3 regions of the Microbispora sp. CL1-1 genome follow, and region 1 is predicted to be linked to each of the others. Evidence: riboswitches for the same ligand, from Rfam matches in the RefSeq annotation. Region 1 holds a riboswitch; each other region holds the start of a gene.
The links. A riboswitch is a leader RNA that binds a small molecule or an ion and turns the genes downstream of it on or off. The one in region 1 is predicted to bind cyclic di-AMP.
Positions count from the first base shown of each region.

Region 2: another riboswitch for cyclic di-AMP. It lies ahead of HCK04_RS19800 (CHAP domain-containing protein); the one in region 1 lies ahead of HCK04_RS31575 (CHAP domain-containing protein).
Region 3: another riboswitch for cyclic di-AMP. It lies ahead of HCK04_RS26755 (hypothetical protein); the one in region 1 lies ahead of HCK04_RS31575 (CHAP domain-containing protein).

Region 1 covers NZ_JAATEK010000037.1:52,417-57,772, reverse strand. The annotation lists gene HCK04_RS31590 (excinuclease ABC subunit UvrA) at 1-833, shown strand, start outside; gene HCK04_RS31585 (SDR family oxidoreductase) at 1,134-1,703, opposite strand; gene HCK04_RS31580 (metalloregulator ArsR/SmtB family transcription factor) at 1,986-2,333, opposite strand; gene HCK04_RS31575 (CHAP domain-containing protein) at 2,482-3,156, opposite strand; cyclic di-AMP (ydaO/yuaA leader) riboswitch at 3,171-3,304, opposite strand; gene HCK04_RS31570 (SDR family oxidoreductase) at 3,627-4,526, opposite strand; gene HCK04_RS31565 (TetR/AcrR family transcriptional regulator) at 4,653-5,225, shown strand; gene HCK04_RS31560 (HAMP domain-containing sensor histidine kinase) at 5,263-5,356, opposite strand, start outside.
Region 2 covers NZ_JAATEK010000016.1:245-5,600, reverse strand. The annotation lists gene HCK04_RS19810 (hypothetical protein) at 213-872, shown strand; gene HCK04_RS19805 (DUF305 domain-containing protein) at 1,023-1,682, shown strand; gene HCK04_RS19800 (CHAP domain-containing protein) at 1,957-2,619, opposite strand; cyclic di-AMP (ydaO/yuaA leader) riboswitch at 2,902-3,044, opposite strand; partial or broken gene HCK04_RS19795 (DUF222 domain-containing protein) at 3,534-5,356, opposite strand, start outside.
Region 3 covers NZ_JAATEK010000026.1:91,928-97,283, reverse strand. The annotation lists gene HCK04_RS26765 (DeoR/GlpR family DNA-binding transcription regulator) at 79-882, shown strand; gene galT (galactose-1-phosphate uridylyltransferase) at 1,061-2,119, shown strand; cyclic di-AMP (ydaO/yuaA leader) riboswitch at 2,190-2,328, shown strand; gene HCK04_RS26755 (hypothetical protein) at 2,363-3,274, shown strand; gene HCK04_RS26750 (hypothetical protein) at 3,340-3,771, opposite strand; gene HCK04_RS26745 (DinB family protein) at 4,059-4,571, shown strand; gene HCK04_RS26740 (M50 family metallopeptidase) at 4,595-5,356, opposite strand, start outside.

The DNA.
Region 1 (5,356 bases):
TCGTCGTCACCGGAGTCGCCGGGTCGGGCAAGAGCTCGCTCATCCACGGGTCGGTCCCGGCCGGCGCGGGCGTGGTGTCGGTCGACCAGGGCGGCATCCGCGGCTCGCGGCGGAGCAACCCGGCGACCTACACCGGGCTGCTCGACCCGATCCGCAAGGCGTTCGCGAAGGCCAACGGCGTGAAGCCGGCGCTGTTCAGCGCCAACTCCGAGGGCGCCTGCCCCACCTGCAACGGCGCCGGCGTGATCTACACCGACCTGGCGATGATGGCCGGAGTGTCCACCACCTGCGAGGAGTGCGAGGGGAAGCGGTTCCAGGCGGCGGTGCTGGAGCACAAGCTCGGCGGGCACGACATCAGCGAGGTGCTCGCGATGCCCGTGTCGGAGGCACAGGAGTTCTTCGGCTCCGGCGAGGCCCGCACGCCCGCCGCGCGCGCCATCCTCGACCGGCTCGCCGACGTCGGCCTCGGCTACCTCACCCTCGGCCAGCCGCTCACCACGCTGTCCGGCGGCGAACGGCAGCGGCTCAAGCTCGCCACCCACATGGCCGACAAGGGCGGCGTCTACGTCCTCGACGAGCCGACCGCCGGTCTCCACCTCGCCGACGTCGAGCAACTGCTCGGGCTGCTCGACCGGCTGGTCGACTCCGGCAAGTCGGTCATCGTGATCGAGCACCACCAGGCGGTCATGGCGCACGCCGACTGGATCATCGACCTGGGCCCCGGCGCCGGTCACGACGGCGGCCGGATCGTCTTCGAAGGCACCCCGGCCGACCTCGTCGCCGCCCGCTCCACCCTCACCGGCGAGCACCTCGCGGCCTACGTCGGCGCCTGACCTCGGCCTGTCGCGAATGCCGGTCCGGGCCCGAGGCCCGCCCAAGCTGAGCACGCGACAGCAGGCCGAACCAGTGCGCGTGCCACCCGCGATCACCGTCGCCGACCTGATGGGTTCGCCATCGGAATGGCGACGGTGTACCGCAACTCTCTAAGCGCGCAGGCCCGCCGACAACCGCAGGCCCGTCGGCCGGTGGAGCTCGGACATGAGCGCGACCGCCTCATCAGCGTATTCCCCCGGGCTGTGACCTGGGTCGACGTCATCAACCTGGGGTTTGAGCCGCACTCCCTGTTCTGAGGGTCACGAAGCCGTGGAGAACTGGGCCGGTAGGCCGTCCAGCAACTGACTCAGCAGCCCGTATCCGCCATCGACCCGGATCACCTGGCCGGTGACCGTGGCGAACGCGCCGTCCACGAGCGCGGCGATCGGGCGAGCCAAATCCTGCGGCCGCAGCATCGTGCCGGTCACCGACCGGTCACCGAAGTGGCGCCGGATGCCATCGGTGAACACCTCAGCGGTGGCATCGGTACGAACCGCGCCAGGGGCGACGGCATTGACGGTGATGCCGTCCCGTATGGTCTCGCCGGCGATCTGCTGGGCGAAGGCGTTCACCGCGGCTTTGGCAGTGGACTGGGCGGCACTGCCGATGATCAGCTCGGCCGCGGTAGCGGAGACGTAGACGATCCGGCCGGACCGCCGCCGGCGCATGACCGGCAGCACCCGCCGGGTCAGGTGGTATATGCCGGCCAGCTCATCGCTGATCTTGGCTGCGAACGCCTCCCACGGCACATGCTCCAGCGGGCCGAAAGGCGGCGCCGCGGTGTGGGCGTTGCCCACAAGCACGTCGATCCGCCCGTGCTCGGCGACCACCCGGTACCAGCATGGTCACCTGGGCTTCGTCGGTCACGTCGGCCTGTACCGCCTGCGCGGCGCCGATCTGCTTGACCACCAGCTCCGCGGAGTCGGCGTCTCTCAGATAGTTGACTATCACGTGATAGCCGAGCCGGCCCAACTCGAGCGCGGTCGCGGCTCCGATTCCCCGGCCGGCTCCGCTAACCAGCGCCCAGCAGCGCTATGACCACGGCGTGACTCCTGCCGGCCAGGTGATTCTGAGCCAATAATGCAGATTGCGGCGATCTGCACGCGCACGGCTTACGGACGGGCGTCGTCCCGGAGTCGGCGCTCGCGCCTGCCGCGGGCGAGTTCGGTGCCCAGGGCGTCGAGGCGCTGGTTCCAGAAGCGGCGGAAGTGGTCGAGCCAGGTGTCGACCTCGCGGAGCGGCGCCGGGTCGACGGCGTAAAGGCGCCGGGTGCCCTCGGCCCGGACCGTCGCGAAACCGCTCTCCCGCAGCACGCGCAGGTGCTGGGACACCCCGGGCTGGGAGATCCCGAACTCCTCCTGCACGATCGCGCCGATCTCCCCGGCGGGGCGCTCGCCCTCCGCGAGCAGTTCCAGGATCCGGCGGCGCACCGGATCGCCGAGGACGTCGAACGCGTGCATGCCGTCAGGCTCGCAGCTCGCGCTCGCGTAGGTCAATTCGGCAGGAGCCCTACGCTCCCGGCCAGGACGGCGAAGCGCGCCGGGATCACCGGCGCGCTTGTGGGCCGTCGTCGGAACGACGATGGATCGTCCGCCAGAAGGCCGTCCGTCAGGAGGAGGCGGACAGGTCCCCGGGGTACATCGGGTAGCCGTATCCCGCCACCTGCCAGGTGGGACGGGTGCGGGCCTCGACGGCGCCGCCGTCGCCCGTGTTGCCCTCGATGGTCTGGATCGTTCCGTCGCCGTTGTCCTTGACGACGAACCCGACGTGGTTGATGTCGTCGATGTGCTTGCTGCCGCTCCAGGCGAAGAACACCACCGCGCCCGGCTTGGGCGTGTGACCCCAGCGGCCGTGGTCGGCGAACCACTGCGCGTGCTTCACGGTGTACGCGTCGGCGCCCATCACCGGGCCGATGCCGAGCTGCTGGCCCACCCAGGACACGAACATGTCGCACCAGGGGGCGTTGAGGTAGTCGGCGAGCTTGCCGCCGTCGCGGGCGAGGGTCTCGCGGGCGCGCGGCGTGGACATGTACCACTCCTGGAACTTGGTGCCGCCGCCCTTGGCGTTCTCGCTGATCCCGATCTGGCTCCTGGCCAGCTTCAGCACGTCGGCCGAGGTGATCTTGGGCAGCCTGGCGGCGATCTCCGGCATGGACTGCGCGGTCGCCGGACCCTTCCCGGTCGCCGGGTTGTCCGCGTGCGCCGCGGGCGCCGCGATCAGCACGGCCGAGGCGAGGGCTCCGCCCGCGAGGGCAGCGCGGACCCAAGTGGTGAAGACGTGCATGGTGGGGCGTTCTCCCTTACTTCCATGCCACCTACCGGGTTAGCTGACGGGTTCGGGCTGGAAGTCGCCCTACGGCACGCATGCCGATTCACCCCAGGAGAGGTGGGTCCCCGGCTCCGCGCGGACGCGGACTCGGCGGCCGGGCGGCAGGCCGGGATGGCCGGCCGCGTCGGTCTGAGGAGGGCTTCTTGACCATTGAGATGAGCAAGTGCGCCCTGAGCTGCCTAAAAGCTAATAGACCAGGTCAGACCGGTCAAGTAACTACAAGAGGGATTTTACCCGTCAAGTCCGGTACAAAGCGGACGGCAAGGGTACGGTGAGGCGGCCCCCGATCAGCGGGACCCCGCCCCTGACGGCGATCCCGCGCTGCCCCGCCCTCCGCCGCGGGCCCGGCGCGGGGGCGCTACCCCCGCGCCGGGACCCGGAAAAATCTCCCGGCCTCGCTTGACGCGCCCTTGGTCGCGGCGTCGTCAACGGGAGATCGCGTACGCGCCCGTGTCGAGGTCGTCGACGAGGGCCGGGCCGGTGGGCGTCCACCCGAGGAGGGTGCGCGTCGCGGTGCTGGTCGCCGCGAGGTCCATGCCGAAGAAGTTGCCGATCCACCCGAAGTGGTCCGGCACGTCTCCGGGGGCGATCGAGGCGACGGGAAGGCCGAACGCGCGGCCGATCGCCTCCGCGATCACGCGGGTCGGGACGCCTTCCTCGGCGACGGCGTGCAGCCGCGCGCCCGCGGGCGCCTTCTCCAGGCCGAGTGCGACCATGCGGGCGGCGTCGCGCACGTGCACGGCGGACCAGCGGTTGGCGCCGTCGCCCGGGTAACCCGAAACGCCCTTCTCGCGGGCGATCGCGGCGAGGATCGCGATGAAGCCGTGGTCGCCGGTGCCGTGCACGGTCGGCGCGAAGCGCAGGCTCACGGTGTGCACGCCACGCTCGACGAACTCCAGCGCCAGGTTCTCGCTCCCGCCGCGGGGCGAATCGGGGCCGTGGAACGGCGACGGGTCGTCCTCGGTGGCGGGCCGGCCCGGGGCGAAACCGGCGAGTCCCGAGGCGAGCAGGAACGGACGACCGGTTCCCTCCAGCGCCTCGCCGATGGTCTGCACGGCGGCTCGTTCGGTCGCCGCCGTGCCGGCCGGGTCGGACCAGTCGTGCTTGTTCGCGAGATGGATGACGGCGTCGGCGTCCCGGGCGCCCAGGCGGATGCCGTCGAGATCGTCGAGGTCGCCGCGGCGGACCCGGGCCCCCTTGCCCTCCAGGGCGGCGGCGGACGCGTCCGACCTCGCCAGTCCGATGACCTCGTGACCGGCGGCGAGCAGCTCATCGGTCACCGCGGAGCCGATCCATCCGGAGGCTCCGGTGACGAAAACACGCATGAGGAATCTCCTTCGGCGCACCGCCGGCAGGGCGGAGCGACTTCCCGAAAAACTGATGTCTGTGACTGACGTCAGTCACAGACATTACGGTACTCCTTCGTGGCCGTCATCACTACACTTGATCGCATGACGCGTTGGGCGCCCGGGGCCGCCGAGCGGCTGCAGGAGGCCGCGCTCGAACTGTTCGCGACCCACGGGTTCGAGCAGACGACCGCCACGGACATCGCACAGTCCGTCGGCCTGACCGAGCGCACCTTCTACCGCCACTTCAGCGACAAGCGCGAGGTCCTCTTCCACAACCAGCACCTGTTCACCCAGGCGTTCCTCGCCGGTGTGGAGGCCGCGCCGCCGGACGCGTCGCCGATCGAGATCGTCGCCTGCGCCCTGCGGTCCGCGACGTCCTTCTTCCCGGACGAGCGCCGGCATCATTCGCGAACCCGGCAGTCCGTGATCGACCAGAACCCCGCGCTGCAGGAACGCGAGCGGCACAAGCTCGCCACCCTCGCCGAGGCGGTCGCGGGCGCCCTGCGCGCGCGAGGCGTGGACGAGCCCGCGGCCACCCTGGCGGCGGAGTCGGGCGTCACCGTGTTCAAGATCGCTTTCGTTCAGTGGCTCCGCGAGGACGAGCAGCGCTCCCTCGCCGCCCTCGCGGAGGACATGCTGCGCGAACTGCTGGCCCTGACCCGCGACCAGGCCTGAGCGACCCGCGGGGTCACGGCGCGCACGGCCGCACGGCTCACTTCGGCAGGCGTACGGTCACCACCAGGCCGCCCTCGGGCCGGGCCAGCGCCTCCACCCCGCCGCCGTGTGCCACCGCGATGGCCCGGACG
Region 2 (5,356 bases), on a different contig from region 1:
ACCGGTGGTCGATATGTATGTCGCGCCCCGGAATCAGTCCGTCATTACTCTCCTCCGTCATTTATGTCGCCGCCACTTTCGGATCGACACAAGGCGTTACCAACCGTGTATGCACACGTCATTGGTAAGACCACGGCGGTCTTTTACGGTGAGGTTCCCGCCGGCCCGTGGAGGAGTTCCGGATCGACGGCACGACAAGGAGGGGATTTCTCATGAAGACACGGAAATTCCGATTAGCGGCGGCAGCGGTCTCGGTGACCGCGGTCCTCGGGGCGGTGGTCCCGTCCGGCCCGGCGGCCGGCGCACAGTCCGCCCTGCGGATCTATCGTGGCACCGCCACCGTGGTGGTCGACGTCTACGACTACTGCGGAGGTCCCCTCTGGGGCGAGCACCGGTTCGTCGGCACCAGCCGATACAAGGCGGCCGCGAAATTCGTCACCGGTCCACGCAAGTCCGCCGCGGGCAGGGTCGAACGCAACCCCTTCTACTGGGAGTTCTATGTGGGCGACATCGGAGCGCTCGGATCCTTCCAGTTCGGCTCCGCCCACGTTGTCACCGCGTCGGCCCGCGATCTCGGCGGTAACGTACGCGACCCGAAACTCCTGCTGGGCTACTGGGTCACCAGCCGATCGGGCACCTCCTGGTCCGGCAAGCTGGTCGACAGCCACCGCGCCGAAGGGGCCACGTTCAACCATTTCTACGGCGAGAAGACCATCGTCCCCTGCCGCGATCTCGGCACGTCTCGTTTCCTCTACGCCGTCAACGCCGGGGCCACGGTCTCGGGCCGGGTGAGCTCGGGGAGCGCGGCGTTCACCATCCGCGGCTCGACCTACGGCGACAACTACCGGTTCAGGATCACGTTCAACGGCTGACGGGAACGTTCCACGGGTACGACAGGAGGACCAGGTTCGCCACACGGTTCGTGCGGCGACGGCGCACCGGGGGTGGCGCCGCCGCCGGCACCGCGGGCGGGGCGGCGCCGGTCCTCGACCAGCCGCCGGGACGTACGGAGGTGTTGGCCGATGAACGGACGTGTCCTGCCGGTCGCCCTGCTGACAGCCGGTCTGCTGGCCGGCACGGGCGGCGCGTACGGCACCGCCGCCTCGGCCGCGACGCCTTCCTCACCCGGTGTGCCCACCGCGCCCAGCGACCCGACGCCGACGCCGACGCCGACGCCGACAACGCCGCCGACAACGCCGCCGACAACGACGGCCGACCACAACGACCAGGACGTCATGTTCGCCCGGATGATGATCCCCCATCATCAGCAGGCGGTGGAGATGGGGCGACTGGCCGAAGACCGGGCGGCGGACGCCCGGGTCGCGCGGCTCGCCCGGCGGATCGAGGCCACGCAGGCTCCCGAGATCCGGACGATGAGCGGCTGGCTCACGACCTGGGGCGAACAGGTGCCCGGGGAGAGCCCGGCGCCGACGCATCACGCCATGCCCGGGATGATGTCCCCCGAGGACATGCGGCGTCTCGAAGGGCTGTCCGGACGGGACTTCGACCGGGCCTTCCTCACGATGATGATCCGGCACCACGAAGGCGCCGTCACCATGGCGCGCGACGAGCTGAGCGGCGGAAGCTACGAGCCGGCGCGTAGGCTGGCGGAGTCGATCATCTCCAGCCAGTCGGCCGAGATCAAGGAGATGAAGAGCATGCTGAGCGGCCTGCCTGGTTGACCTGCCGGGTCAGCATGCCGGGTCAGGGCACCGTGACGGCCCGGACCGGCGCCGTGCTCGCCGTGGCAGTCGCCACGGCGGAAGCGGCGAGCACGGCGCCGTCGAACACGTCGCCGACGAGCGTGGCGCCGTCGAGTATGGCGTTCGAAGCCCTGGCCGTTTCGGACCGGCCGGAGGTTCCCCTGATCGGGCCGGAGATCGCCAGGGCCGGGCCGGAGGTCCCAAGGCCCGGGCTGGAGTCCCTATGAGCGGCGGGAGATCCGGAAGGGGGAGGTCACCCGCGCTTGCGGTGCCGTCCGTCGGACGACGCCGCCGCGGTCTTGACCCGTATCCCGGTCACGGCGGTGGAGACCACCGCGAACAGCAGACCGGCCGACAGGACGGCGTCGCCCGGCGACCACACGATGTCGAGCGGCTTCCCCTGCGTGGCCGCCATGTTCCTGGTGGCGGGCGCAGCGGCGCTCTGGACGCTCGCGTTCACGGCCGCCATGGGCTGGATCGTCACCGGCGTCTTCGGCGTCACCTTGACCTTGCGCGGCAGGCCGTACCCGACGATCGTGCTCGTGTCGCGGACCTTGCGCTTCAGCCACACGCCGTCGACGTTGCCCTCGATCGTGTGGACCTTCCGGCCGACGACCTTCTCGACGATGCCGACGTGGTCGATGTCGCGGATCTTCTTGGACCCTGACCAGGCGAAGAAGACCACGGCGCCCGGCTCGGGCTTGTCGCTCCAGGCGTGGTGCTTCTCGAACCACTTGGCGTGCCGCGTGGTCAGCGCGAACTCGCCGACATGGTCCTGCACCCCGGCCCGGTCGGCCGCCCAGGAGACGAACATGTCGCACCACGGGGCGGCCTTGAAGTCGGGGTCCTTGGCGACGTTTTCGGCGTACCACTCGCCGAACTTGGTGTGTTTCCCGGCTCGTTCGCGGTAGCCCAGCTCGGGGCGTACGGCGTCGAGCAGCTGTCGAGCTATCGGATCGGTGGAAATCGGGGGCTCCTCATGGCGCGCTTCGAGACATGACGAACCGGCCCGCGGGCGTGCGGCATGACGGCATGACCGTCCGGGGACACGCCACGGCGGGGCGGAATCAGAAACGGGAGATGTGGCAGCCCGTCACGGGCGCGCCATCACCCCGGAAGCCTGGAGACGTTCCAGGGCGGGCAGGTGGTCCGGCGACACGACGCGGACCGGGTGGGCAGGTGGAGCCGACACTCCACGCTCTCCTCTCCTTGGCCGCCTACCGGGTTAGCTGACGGGTTCGGGCCAGGAGTAGCCCTACCGGATGGTCCGGATTCACCCCAAGAGACGTGGGTCCCCGGTTCCCGGGATCGATGACTTCCGGGATTCGGCGGTCGCCGGTCGTCCTCGGGTTGAGGACCGCTCACCGGCGAGACACACGGGAAGCTTAGTAGATAACAAGTAAGACACGGCCAAATGGCCTGTAAAGGGGATCATCCCGGCTGTCGCCGTTCCCTGCTTCCGCAGGTCCTCACGGTCGCGGGCCGCCCGCGGTGAGATGCGCCACACCACGCCGTACGGCGCGGCTCTGCCAGCGCGGGTCTGCCGGCGCGGGGTCTGCCGGCGCGGCTCTGCCAGCGCGGGCCTGCTCGCGCGTGTCTGCCGGCGCGGGGTCTGCTGGGCCGAGTGCCGACGCGGTCGAGGGCTTCCGGCTGTCTTGGCGCTCCCCTCGCTCGCGTAGTCGCCGGGTCTGTCCGCGCGTCAGCCTGGGCCTGCCCTGCGCATCGCCCACGCTCCCGCCTCACGCCTCACGCCTCACGCCCGCAGCCTCCGGGGCCGGTCCGTGCGTCGCCTGGGCCGGCCTGTGGGTCCTCCACCGCCTGCCTCCCGCCTTACTCGTGTAGTCGTCGGGCTTGTCCGAGGCGGTGGTAGGTGAAGGCCCAGCGGTCTTCGCCGACTTTGCGGCGGGTGTAGCGCTCGGGGTGCTGGTAGCGGTCGCGGTTGTGGAACTGGCACGCCGGGCCCAGCAGCTTCAGGTCCGTGAGCCCGCCGGTGCTCCAGTTGTCGGCGTGGTCGATCTGGCACATGGTCGCCGGGAGCGGGCAGCCGTCGACCCAGCACGTGGCATACCGGGCGAAGATGGCCCGCCGCTGGGCAGGAGTCGCCAGACGGACCTTGCGCCCCATGTCCAGCACCTGTCCCTCGGCGTTCATGACGATCCGCACCAGAGTCGAGGTCCGGGCGAGCCGATGCACGCTGGAGACGGGCAGCACCTGCCCGGTCGCCAGCAACAACCCCGGCGCTGTCCCCGGTGCCATCCCCAACGACGCCCCCAGCAGCGTGCCTGCCGACGCTCCCAACGACGCACCCAAGAACGCCCCGGGCATCGCGCCCGCCGACGCACCCGGAGATCCCGGTGACCCACCTTGCGCCGCCCCCCGCGATGCCCCCTGTGCGGCTCCTTGCGATGCCTCCTGCGCCGTCTCCGGTGTCGCTCGCCCGGCTCCCGGTGCCGTTTCCGATGCCCATCCGGGTGGTGTCTCCCGCTCCGGTCCGGGCCCGCCGGGCGTCGCTCCCGACGGTCCCGATGTCCCCGACGCCTGCGTCGCACGCGAGCACCGCGCCTCGCCGCAGCACCGGCACGCGCCCTGGCCGTCGCACCGGCACGTGCTGTGGCCATGCCGGCAGTCCCCCGCAGGCCCAGGCCCGGCGTGGGTGTGACGTGCGGAGGCGTCCTCGGGCGGAGGGTCCGGCCACGCCGCCTCCGAAGGCGCCACCTCCGTAGGCGCTGCCTGCGAGTGCGCCGCCTGCGATGGCGGCGCATCCGAAGCCGTCGCGACCGAAGCCGTCGCACCCGAAGACGCTATGTCCGAAGAGACTGTGTCCGAAGGGGCAGCGTGCGAAGGGGCTGTGTGCCAATGCCCGCCACCATGAGCAGGCCATGCTGACACACCCCGCCGGACATGGGTTGCTCCAGACCGGGCCGCACCGCGATCCCACCCATCGCCCTTGGCGGGCGCGGTCTCGTCGCTCCCGGCAGAGCTGGTACTCACGGTGTCGTCGTCCTCGGCGGAGCCGGCATTCGCGGTGTGGTCGCCCTCAGCAGAGGCGGTGCTTGCGGTGGTGTCGCGCGGCTCGCACTCGCCGGGCCGCCGCTCACCGGCCCCGCGCTCACCGGCTCCCCAGCCACAAGGCTCCTCATCGCGAAGTCCGATCGCGGCGTCGCCAGAGCCAGCGGCAGGGCCGGTGGCAGGGGCAGCCTCGGCGATGTCGAGCCCGTCCGGGCCGTCAGGGGTATCGGTGCCACCCGAAGCATCGGGGTCGGCCATCGCGCCGGAAACGGCGTCGTCGGCGTCGGCGGGCGCAGGGGCGGCAGTGGTGTCGGCGCTCCCGGCACCGGCATCCGCCTCGGTCTCGGCAGTGTCGAACTCCTCCGGGATGTCGAGGTCGTCGGCCTCGCCGGGCGTCGGATCGCCCGTGTCCTCCCGGCCTTCCCCGAAGCCCCCGGCATCCCGCGCGTTTTCGACGTGGTCGGTGGTGTCGTCGGCCTGGCTCGGCTCGTCAGTGGTTCCGGTGGTGTCGGGGGCGTAGTCGCTGGGGGCGCTGTCGCCGAGGTCTGCGAAGTGGTCGCTGACGTCGTCGTCGGCGGCAGGGTCGGCGGTGTCTTGGGTGGCCGGGTCGGTGTCTTGGGTGGCCGGGTCGCTGGTGTCGTCGG
Region 3 (5,356 bases), on a different contig from region 1:
GGCAAGAGGCGTACCCCAACTCAACATGTCTCCACGTTCGTGAGGCATAATTTGTTTGAATCTGTAGAGGAGTGGTGGATGCTGGCCCAGCAACGGCAGCAGGCGATCCTTGAGAGGGTACGCAGGACCGGCGGGGTGCGCGTCGCGCAGCTCGTACGCGACCTCGGGGTCTCGGACATGACGATCCGCCGCGACCTGGAGGTCCTCGCGGAACGCGGCCTGATCGTCAAGGTGCACGGCGGGGCGACCGCCACCGGCACGGGCTCGACGGAGGAGCCGGGCTTCGCGGCCAAGTCGGTGCGGCAGCAGGCCGAGAAGGAGGCCATCGCCCGCAGGGCCGCCCTGCTCGTGCGGCCGGGCAGCTCCGTAGCGCTCTCGGCCGGCACCACGACCTGGACACTGGCCCACCATCTGGTGGACGTGCCCGAGCTGACCGTGATCACCAACTCGGTGCAGGTGGCCGACGTCTTCCACCGCGCGGGACGGCCCGACCAGACCGTGGTGCTGGTGGGAGGCGTGCGCACGCCCTCCGACGCGCTGGTCGGCCCGGTGGCCGTGGCGGCCGTCCGCTCCCTGAACGTCGACACGCTCATGCTGGGCGTGCACGGCATGAGCGTCCGGGCCGGTTACACCACGCCCAACCTGCTGGAGGCGGAGACCGACCGCGCCCTCATCGCGGCCGCCCAGCAGCTCGTGGTCCTGGCCGACCACACCAAGTGGGGGACGATCGGCTTCAGCACGATCGCCGCCCTCGACGAGGCCGGCGTGGTCGTGAGCGACGTCGGCCTGCCGGAGGAGGCACGCGACGCGCTGTCGGAGCACGCCGGCGAGCTCCTCCTCGTCGATCCGTCCGGGGAGACCGAGCTGGAGACCGCGCTGTGACGCCGGCCCGCCGCACGTCCTCCGACGCCTGTAGTAAACCCGGTGCATCCCCCGGCCTCCGCGCGCCCGCCGTGTCCCCCTTTCGCAAACCCGCACCGACCCCCTTGTAAGCCCGCTCCGACCCGGGACACCGCACTGTGAAAGCCGGAGATCGCACCGTGAAGCTGGAGACCGCTCTGTGAAGCGCACCATCACCCATCTCGCCGACGGCCGTGAGCTGATCTACTTCGACCGGCGCGACGACGCCGACCACAGCGCCATCGACACCAGGGACCTGCCGCCGCGCCCGCTCGCCTCCGAGCTGCGCTACGACCCCCTGATGGACGAGTGGGTGGCCGTCGCCCGGCATCGCCAGACACGCACACACCTGCCGTCGGCGGAGGAGTGCCCGCTCTGCCCGGGTCATCCCGGCTCGGAGATCCCCTCGCCGTACGAGGTGGCGGTGTTCGAGAACCGCTTCCCGTCGTTCAGCTTCAACACGGGCTCGTACGAGCAGGTGGGCGGGCTGAGCGAGGTGCGTCCGGGGATCGGGCGCTGCGAGGTCGTCTGCTTCACCTCCGACCACAACGCGTCGTTCAGCTCGCTGAGCGACGAGCAGGCCGAGCTGGTCGTCGAGGCGTGGGCCGACCGTACGGCCGAGCTGTCCTCGCTGCCCGGCGTGGAGCAGGTCTTCTGCTTCGAGAACCGCGGCGCCGAGATCGGCATCACGCTGCCGCACCCGCACGGGCAGATCTACGCCTATCCGTACGTCACGCCGCGCACCCGGCAGATGCTGAACGCCGCCGCCCGTCATCAGGGCGGCAACCTGTTCGCGGATGTCCTGGCCGCCGAGCGGAAGGGCCCCCGGGTGGTGGCCGCCAACGAGCACTGGACGGCCTTCGTGCCCGCCGCCGCGCGCTACCCGTTCGAGGTGCACGTCTACCCGCACCGCCAGGTGCCCGACATCCCGGCGCTGTCGCCGGAGGAGCGAGCCGCGTTCGCGCCGCTCTACATCGAGGTGCTGCGCCGCCTGGACGGGCTGTTCGGCGCCGTCATGCCGTACGTCGCGGCCTGGCACCAGGCTCCTGTCACCTACCGGCGCGACCTCGCCTACCTTCACCTGCAGCTTTTCACGATCCGGCGGGCGCCCAACAAGCTCAAGTATCTGGCCGGATCGGAGTCGGCCATGGGCGCGTTCGTCAACGACGTGCTGCCCGAGGAGGCCGCCCGGATGCTTCGCGAGGCGATAACGGCCTGATCTCCGATTGATTGCGGCTTTGGTGGCAGCGACGGTTTCTTTACCACTAGTATCCCTGACACCGGCCGTCACAACCGGTACGCCTAATCCCGGGCGCCCCGCCCGGGAACCGGGGACCCAATCACGCACCTGGGGTCAAGGCAGTCGCCTGCCCGGGCTCCTCCAGCCCGAACCCGTCAGCTAACCCGGTCGGCAGATGGAGAGGAGTGGGCTCTGCCCCGCGCATTCCCCCTGGCTGTCGGCGTGCTCGCCTCCGCCGTCCTCGTGTTCGGTACGGCGGCGCCGGGCGTCGCCGAGCCCAAACCGACGGAGAAACAGCTCAAGAAGGAGCTGTCGGACCTGCGGCAGAAGGTCAACCGGCTGATCGCCGACTACAACGCCAAGCGTGTCGCCCTCGCCAAGGCCCGTGAGGAGGAGAAGGCGGCTCGCGACCGGCTGGCCAGGGCCCAGGCCGACTACCAGGCCGCCAGCGACGCCGTACGGCAGATGGCCGGGCTGCGCTACCAGACCGAAAGCGCGATGGCGCTGCCCGACATGAACACCGCCGCGCTCAACTACCAGCTCAAAGAGGAACAGGCCGCCCGGCTCGCGCACTTCGACCGGGTCCGCGACGCCCGGCAGCAGGCCGCGGACGCCGCCAAGACGCTGACCGCGCAACTGAAGGCGCAGGCCGAGGCGGTCGCCGTACAGCGCAAGGACGCCGAGGACCTCATCGACGAGATCAAGGACAAGCTCGACGCGCTGATCCCGATCGCGCCGGGAAAGCTCCCGGGTGGGTCGTGGGCACCGGAGCTGCCCAGCGGTGCCGACAACATCACGCCCCGGATGAGGTTCATGCGCACCGAGGTCGAAAACCACTTCAGCCTGCGGTTCCCGGTGGGCTGCTACCGGGCGGAGAACAGCGGCGAGCATCCTCTCGGGCGCGCCTGCGACTTCATGATGAGCTCGGGCGGCGCCATGCCCTCCCCCGAGATGAAGGCGCTCGGCGACAGCCTGGCCGACTGGGCCATCAAGAACGGCCCCAAGCTCGGCGTCATGTACGTGATCTGGCAGCAGCGCATCTACAACCTCGGCCGTCCCGGCTGGCGGCTCATGTCCGACCGCGGCGGAATCACCGCAAACCACTACGACCACGTACACATCTCGATGTACTGACCTGCCAGGGCACTCGCGGGGTGGGCCGGCCACCTCGGCGAGCGAGGCGGCCGGCCCGCTCCGGGTCAGGCCGGGATCTGCTTCTCGTGCCAGGTGTAGTAGAGGTAGGTGCTGCCGGGCCCGGTCAGCGTGCCGTAGACCTGCCAGAAGGTGTTGGTGCCGGGCGAGAAGCGGAAGATCTTGTCCCCGGGCCTGTCGTCCACGATGACCTGCTGTGACCCCGTGGGCCCGATCCGGACCTCGATCGTGAACGTCTCGTTGTCGGGGATGTCGAGGCAGACCTCGTGCGTGTACGCCGTCGGACCGGCGATGTTGTAGAGGCGATTGTCCACCGCCGGCGACTCGACGTTGGTGGGGACGTATTTGTTGACGACGTAGGTGTACCCGCCCGTGGAGCAGTCCACTGCGGAGGTGTCCGCGAGCGCGGGGCCGGCGCCGGTGAGCGTGACGCCGAGAACGCCGGCGGCGACGGTGAGAACGGAGATGGTGCGCTTCATGCCTCTCCTCATCCGTACGGTGTGACGCTTCAACCAAGTAGTTGAAGGCTGAACTGATTTTGATCACATTCGCCACAATTACACAAGTCTGATCAATTACCTGTCCGAATCCGAGTCAAGACGGCCGGGTTCGGCCTCCCGTCGGGTGCAGGCCCGGCGTGCGGCCCGGCCTTCGGCTACGTCATGAACCGCGCTCAGGAGGGGGGTGCCGGGACGGGCAGAACCGCCGGGTGCCTCCGCCCGCTAATCGGGGTGACTACGCGCCGGGTCCGGGGGAGGATGCCGGGATGACCGACACACGTATCGATCCCCCCGTCGTCGCGGGAGAGCGCGAGATGCTGCGCGCCTGGCTGGACTGGCACCGTGACACCCTCGCCGTGAAGTGCCGGGGCCTCACCGAGGAGCAGTTGCGGCTGCGCTCGGTGCCGCCCTCCAGCATGTCGCTGCTCGGCCTCGTACGGCACATGGCCGACGTCGAGCGGGCCTGGTTCCGGAGGCGGCTGAACGGCGAGGATCTTGGCGGCATCTACTTCAGTGCCGACGACCCGGACGGCGAGTTCGACAATGTGGACACCGCGTCGGCCGAGGAGGCCTTCGCGACCTGGCAGGCGGAGATCGAGCAGGCGCGGGCGGCCGAGGAGGCCTGCGCCGACCTGGACGCCATGACGAAGGCGTCCACTCGTGACGGCGTCCACTACTCGCTGCGGTGGATCATGTGCCACATGATCGAGGAGTACGCCCGCCACAACGGCCACGCCGATCTGCTGCGCGAGCGCGTCGACGGCGTGACGGGCGAGTAGCCCCCGACGGCGAGTGGCCTCCCTCAGCCGGACAGGCGGACCGGGTTGACGAGGTCGGCGTAGATGAGCAGGCCGCCCATGACGACCAGCAGGGCCGCCATGACGTACGTCAGCGGGAGCGCCTTGGCCACGTCCACATAACCGGGGACGGGCCTGCGGCGCACCCGCGCGAACGCCCGCTTGACGCCCTCCCAGAGCCCGCCGGCGATATGGCCGCCGTCCAGCGGCAGCAGCGGGATCAGGTTGAACATGCCCACGGCGAGGTTCAGCCCGGCGAGCAGGTTGATGAAGATTTCGATCTTGTTCTCGACCGAGAGGTCGGAGGCGGCGATCTCACCGCCGATGCGGCCCGCCCCGACGATGCCGATCGGCCCGTTCGGGTCGCGCTTCTCCCCCGAGAACGCGGCGTTCCACACGCCGACCATCTTCTTGGGGATGTTGACCATAGCGACGGCGGTGCGCTCGGTCAGCTCCCACATCTGCCCGACGACATAACCGGGGCCCTTCTTCACCACGACGGTGGTCGGGCTCACTCCCAGGAAGCCGACGTTCTTCTCGATCTTGTCCGGGTCGGTGAGCGAGGGCATGTCCTGCGCGATCAGGTCGACCTGGAGGTCGGTCCGCTGCCCGCCCCGCTCGATGCCGAGCGTGGTCACCCCCGCGCCGTGCTCCCGGATCAGGCGCTGCGCGGCCTCCCAGTCGGTGACCGGCGTGCCGCCGATGGCGACGATGTGGTCTCCGGGCCGCAGACCGGCCTTGGCGGCGGGCGTCAGCGGGTCGCTGTC